2 linked regions of the Shinella zoogloeoides genome follow. The protein of the gene in region 1 interacts with the protein of each later gene in a pairwise test. Links are inferred from orthologs where the notes say so. Each region holds a gene or a part of one and is shown in the gene's direction. Other genes may lie near its edges. The genes, in order: groL and Q9316_RS10105.

Region 1 (3,218 bases):
GCCGAGGCCGCGGATTTGCACCTTGACGCCCGGATGCGGGCGCGGCGAATTGGTGATGAGGACCACCGTCAGGCCCGCCGCGCGGGCTTCAGCCAGCGCTTCGGAGGCGGCGGAAAAAGCCTCGACGCCGTTGTGCAGGACGCCCCAGACGTCGCAAAGCACCACGTCATAGTGTGAGGCGATGTCGCGGAAGGATTGGATGCGCTGAGCCATGAACGGTTTCCGTATCGAGATAAGCCGGACGACATTGCAAAGCGACGCCAAGAAAACAAGCCTCTCCCCGCAATTTTGCCCCATCCACAGGGAAACGGACGAAATTTCATCGGGCTGCCTTGATGCCGTGGGATATCGCTCCCATCTGGCGGCAGCGGTAACCATTCCGGCCGAAATAATTTAGGGGCGCCGTTCTTGACTCATAAGCCGCCGCCGCCTATCTCGGCATCGCTAGCACTCACAAACGGAGAGTGCTAACATCAATCCGGCGGATCCGTTCACGATCCGCAGTGTCATTTGATCGAGGGATAAGACAATGGCAAGCACCACCTTCCGCCCGCTTCATGACCGCGTCGTCGTTCGTCGCGTCGAATCCGAAGCCAAGACCAAGGGCGGCATCATCATTCCGGACACCGCCAAGGAAAAGCCGCAGGAAGGCGAAGTCGTCGCCGTCGGTTCCGGCGCCCGCGATGAATCCGGCAAGGTCATCGCGCTCGACGTCAAGGCTGGCGACCGCGTTCTGTTCGGCAAGTGGTCGGGCACCGAAGTCAAGCTCGACGGCGAAGACCTTCTGATCATGAAGGAAGCCGACATCATGGGCATCATCGGCTGATCTGCCGGTAACGTTCCTTTCGAAATTCGCTGATACCTCATTCAGGAGTTCACACAATGGCAGCCAAAGAAGTCAAATTCGGCCGCACCGCGCGCGAAAAGATGCTGCGTGGCGTCGACGTCCTCGCAGACGCCGTCAAGGTAACGCTCGGCCCGAAGGGTCGTAACGTCGTCATCGACAAGTCCTTCGGCGCTCCGCGCATCACCAAGGACGGCGTTTCCGTCGCCAAGGAAATCGAACTGGAAGACAAGTTCGAGAACATGGGCGCCCAGCTCGTTCGCGAAGTCGCTTCCAAGACCAACGACATCGCCGGCGACGGCACCACGACCGCAACCGTTCTTGCCCAGGCCATCGTTCGCGAAGGCGCCAAGGCCGTTGCAGCCGGCATGAACCCGATGGACCTGAAGCGCGGTATCGATCTCGCCGTCGCGGAAGTCGTCAAGGATCTCCAGGCCAAGGCCAAGAAGATCAACACGTCGGAAGAAGTCGCCCAGGTCGGCACGATCTCCGCCAATGGCGAGAAGCAGATCGGCCTCGACATTGCCGAAGCCATGCAGAAGGTCGGCAACGAAGGCGTCATCACGGTTGAAGAAGCCAAGACCGCCGAAACCGAACTCGAAGTCGTCGAAGGCATGCAGTTCGACCGCGGCTACCTGTCGCCCTACTTCGTGACCAACCCGGAAAAGATGGTCGCCGACCTCGAAGACGCCTACATTCTCCTCCACGAGAAGAAGCTCTCGAACCTGCAGGCGATGCTCCCGGTTCTCGAAGCCGTCGTCCAGACCGGCAAGCCGCTGGTCATCGTCGCTGAAGACGTCGAAGGCGAAGCCCTCGCGACGCTCGTCGTCAACAAGCTGCGTGGCGGCCTCAAGATCGCTGCCGTCAAGGCTCCGGGCTTCGGCGACCGCCGCAAGGCCATGCTCGAAGACATCGCCATCCTGTCGGGCGGCACGGTGATCTCCGAAGACGTCGGCATCAAGCTCGAAAACGTCACGCTCGACATGCTCGGCCGTGCGAAGAAGGTTTCGATCTCCAAGGAAAACACGACGATCGTCGACGGTGCCGGCCAGAAGGCTGAAATCGAAGGCCGCGTCGCGCAGATCAAGGCCCAGATCGAAGAAACCACCTCCGACTACGACCGCGAGAAGCTCCAGGAGCGCCTGGCCAAGCTCGCTGGCGGCGTTGCCGTCATCCGCGTCGGCGGCTCGACGGAAGTCGAAGTGAAGGAAAAGAAGGACCGCATCGACGACGCCCTCAACGCGACGCGCGCTGCCGTTCAGGAAGGCATCGTACCGGGCGGCGGCGTAGCCCTGCTCCGCTCTTCCACGAAGATCGCCGCCAAGGGCGAAAACGACGACCAGGAAGCCGGCATCAACATCATCCGCCGCGCCCTCCAGGCCCTCGTTCGCCAGATCGCGGAAAACGCAGGTGACGAAGCTTCGATCGTCGTCGGCAAGATCCTCGACAAGAACGAAGACAACTACGGCTACAACGCCCAGACCGGCGAATACGGCGACCTCATCGCCCTCGGCATCGTCGACCCGGTCAAGGTTGTCCGCACCGCCCTGCAGAACGCCGCTTCGGTTGCCTCGCTGCTGATCACGACGGAAGCCATGATCGCCGAACTGCCGAAGAAGGATGCACCGGGCGGCATGCCCGGCGGCATGGGCGGCATGGGCGGCATGGACATGATGTAAGACCTTCGGGTCTTATGTCTGAGCCATCCGGTTCAGTTCGGAAAGGGCGGTCTTCGGGCCGCCCTTTCTGTTTTGCGGCGCGGCGGCACCTGTATCGTTACCGTGAAAAGATTTTTTCCATTTGTACAATAATTATCAAAAAGCCGTTGATGGCATTCAAAACGCACTATAAAAGCGCTCCAAGTGAACTTTAAGATTCACCCGGGGTTCAGTGCCTGCTTTCGATGACAGTCGGTGTGCTGACGGAACCCTTGAGTCCCATGAGAACCGCCGGAAGGCTCTGACGGAGAGCCAGCGGCGGTTTTTGCGCGTACGTCCGATCCGATACACACCGTAGGAGCCGGACGCAGTTCAGTACATGAGAAAGTGGTTCGGCCGGCTTCGGGGGAGTCAGCCAGCGCTGCTTTTTAGCGTGTCGCACCCCCAAAGGCGGGGCGTGCGGATCCAATTCGAGCAACTGCCCTGGGGTCGTAGGTGTTCAAGATAATCAAGACCGATCTCTCCTCGCCCTTCCTGCCGGGTTCGATGGACTTCGACGAGAGCGACAACGAGCTGCTGACGCAGTATTGCGTGACGGAGCGCTGGACCGGCGACCTTTCCAACGGGCTCTTCATGCTCGGGGACAAGGCGATGCAGGCGCATGGCCTGCCGCAGCGCACCTGCGGCCTGCTGAACCTCATCCGCTGCTATGAGCC
Region 2 (3,171 bases), 1.2 Mb from region 1 along the record:
GGTGCGCTGGAGATCGACCTCAGCGGCGTCGCCGAGATGGATACGGCCGGCGCCTGGCTGCTGCGCCGGGCGATCACCGAGCGGCAGGCCGGCGGCGCCGAGGTGAGCGTGCGGGACGGGGGCGGCGCGCACTATGCCGATCTCATCACCGCGCTGCCGGAAAAGCTCGCCGAACCGCGCGACGAGAAGGGGGCGCGCCAAACGCTCTTCGAACGCATCTTCGCGCCGGTCGGCCGCATCATGGTCGATGTCTGGGACGATGCGGTCGCGGCCATGTTCATCCTCGGCTCGGCCGTGCGCGGCGCGCAGTTGAAGCTCGGACGCAAGAGCGGTGGCTCGCCGGCGGCGATCGTGCACCAGATCGACCATATGGGCGTTCGCGCGGTGCCGATCATCCTTTTGATGTCCTTCCTCATCGGCGCGATCATCGCCCAGCAGGGCGCTTTCCAGCTTCGCTATTTCGGCGCGGAGGTCTTCGTCGTCGACCTTGTCGGCATCCTGCAATTGCGCGAGGTCGGCGTGCTGCTGACCGCCATCATGATCGCCGGCCGCTCGGGCAGCGCCATCACCGCCGAGATCGGCTCGATGAAGATGCGCGAGGAGATCGACGCGCTGAAGGTCATGGGCCTCAGCCCCGTCGGCGTGCTGGTCTTTCCGCGCCTCGTGGCGCTGACGGTCGCGCTGCCGCTTTTGACGATCATCGCCAATTTCGCCGCGCTCGGCGGCGCGGCCTTCGTCGCCTGGTCCTATTCCGGCATCACCTTCGAAACCTTCCTCTCGCGCCTCAAGGAGGCCATCGACCTGTCGACGGTGGTCTCGGGCATGATCAAGGCGCCGTTCATGGCGCTGATCATCGGCATCGTCGCCTCGGTGGAAGGGCTCAAGGTCGGCGGCAGCGCCGAATCGCTCGGCCGCCACGTCACCGCCGCCGTGGTGAAGGCGATCTTCGTCGTCATCCTCGTCGATGGCCTCTTCGCCATGTTCTACGCCGCAATCGACTTCTAGGGATGCATATGGCTTCGGTTTCGGCACAACAGGACGACGTGGTCCTTTCGGTCAAGGACCTGACCGTCGGCTTCGGCAGCAACATCGTGCTCGACAAACTCAACCTCGATATCTATCGCGGCGAGATCCTCGGCTTCGTCGGCGCGTCCGGCACCGGCAAGTCCGTGCTGATGCGCACGGTGCTGCGCCTCCTGCCGCGCCGCTCGGGCAATATCCGCATCTTCGGCACCGATTTCGACAAGGCCAGCGAGGCGGAGCGCCTGGCGCTCGACATGAAGCTCGGCGTGTTGTTCCAGCACGGCGCGCTGTTTTCGGCGCTGACGGTCAAGGAAAACATCCAGGTGCCGATGCGCGAATATCTCGACCTGCCGCAGGCGATGATGGACGAGCTGGCGCGGCTGAAGATCGAGCTGGTCGGCCTTGCCCCGGAGGCGGCCAACAAGTTTCCCTCGGAGCTTTCCGGCGGCATGATCAAGCGCGCGGCGCTGGCCCGCGCGCTGGCGCTCGATCCGGCGCTGGTCTTCCTCGACGAGCCGACCTCCGGCCTCGACCCGATCGGCGCGGCGGAATTCGACGAGCTCATCGCCAAACTGCGCGACACCCTCGGCCTCACCGTGTATATGGTGACTCACGACCTCGACAGCCTGTTTTCGGTATGCGACCGCATCGCCGTGCTCGGGCAGAAGAAGGTTCTGGTCGAAGGCACGATCGAGGACATGCTGGCCTTTGACGATCCGTGGGTGCAGTCCTATTTCCAGGGCAAGCGTGCGCGGTCGATCGTGCGAGAGGCATAAACATCCGGGACGGATCGTCCCGGCGGATGGAACTGCGAGTACGGAACCCGAAAGCATGGAAACGAAAGCCAACTACGCCCTCGTCGGTTTCTTCACCGTGCTGGTCATGGCCGCCGCCTTCGTCTTCGTCTACTGGATGTCGCAATATGGCCGCGGCGGCGAGATGGCGCAGCTCGCCATTCGCATTCCCGGCTCGGCGAACGGCCTTTCCGTCGGCTCGCCCGTGCGGTTCAACGGCATTCCGGTCGGCTCCGTGCGCAGCCTGGCCATCGATGCGGACGATCCGCGCTTTTCCGTCGCCATGACCGAGGTCTCGACCAGCGCGCCGGTCAAGCAGTCCACCACTGCCGTCCTCGAAGTGCAGGGCCTGACGGGCGCTGCCTATATCGAGCTCGGCGGCGGTAATGCCGACGATCCCAACATCCTGCGCCAGGCCTTCGACAACGAGACCGCCGCCATCCTGGAGGCCGAACAGTCGAGCGTGACGAACATCCTGTCGACCGCCGACAAGATCCTCAAGCGCGCCGACGCGGCGATCACCGACGTCCAGGGCTTCGTCGCGGATGCACGCGGGCCGCTCACCACCACCATCCGCAATGCGGAGCGATTCTCCGATTCGCTCGCCCGCAACGGCGAGAACATCGACGAGTTCCTGCAAAGCGTCGGCGGGCTTTCGGACACGTTCAAGAACCTTTCCGGCCGGCTCGATTCGACGCTCGCTTCGGTCGATTCGCTCATCAAGGCGGTCGATCCGAAGAAGGTCGAGGACTTCGTCAGCAATGTCGACAAGGTCAGCAAGGACATCGCGGACGCTTCGGGCGGCGTGAAGGAGACCGTCGAGACCTTCCGCAAGACGGCCGAGACCTTCGATACGTTCGGCAAGCAGGCCACGGCAACGCTCGACAAGGTCGACAGCCTGATGGCCGCGGTCGATACGCAGAAGATCGGCGGCGCGATCGACAACATCTCCGTCGCCACCGCCGACGCCCGCAAGGCCATCGCCTCCGTCACCGGCGTCGCCAACCGCATCGGCGCGCGGGAAGAGGATATCGACCAGATCATCACCGACGTGCAGCAGATGAGCAACAAGCTGAACGCCGCCTCCACGCGCGTCGACGGCGTGCTCGCCAAGCTGGACGGCTTCCTCGGGGAGGGCGATTCCGAATCGCTCTTTGCCGAAGCCAAGGCGACCCTGCAGTCGATCAAGCAGGCGGCGGACACGCTGAACGGCCGCATCGGGCCGATTGCCGACGGGCTCCAGCGCTTCTCGGGTTCGGGCCTGCGCGACGTCGAGGCCCTGGTGCTCGACACCCGCCGTACGATCCAGAATCTCGATACGGCGATTTCCGGTTTCGAGCGCAATCCGCAGCGC

The links.
Region 2: the proteins of groL (region 1) and Q9316_RS10105 interact in binary tests that used the Escherichia coli proteins (3 or more experiments, as listed by UniProt). The link is inferred for Shinella zoogloeoides from one-to-one orthologs.

What each region holds. Positions count from the first base shown.
Region 1 is NZ_CP132311.1:639,959-643,176, reverse strand. The notes cover bases 304-3,202. They hold groL (chaperonin GroEL), read left to right. Parts: upstream 304-882; coding sequence 883-2,523; downstream 2,524-3,202. Other genes in these bases: Q9316_RS04045 (hypothetical protein), read left to right, coding at 2,998-3,202; groES (co-chaperone GroES), read left to right, coding at 530-826. In the rest of the region: Q9316_RS04060 (TIGR01459 family HAD-type hydrolase), read right to left, coding at 1-213; more of Q9316_RS04045, read left to right, coding at 3,203-3,218.
Region 2 is NZ_CP132311.1:1,810,658-1,813,828, reverse strand. The notes cover bases 55-2,906. They hold Q9316_RS10105 (ABC transporter ATP-binding protein), read left to right. Parts: upstream 55-1,013; coding sequence 1,014-1,799; downstream 1,800-2,906. Other genes in these bases: Q9316_RS10100 (MlaD family protein), read left to right, coding at 1,855-2,906; Q9316_RS10110 (ABC transporter permease), read left to right, coding at 55-1,005. In the rest of the region: more of Q9316_RS10110, read left to right, coding at 1-54; more of Q9316_RS10100, read left to right, coding at 2,907-3,171. UniProt on the Escherichia coli protein: Part of the ABC transporter complex MlaFEDB, which is involved in a phospholipid transport pathway that maintains lipid asymmetry in the outer membrane by retrograde trafficking of phospholipids from the outer membrane to the inner membrane.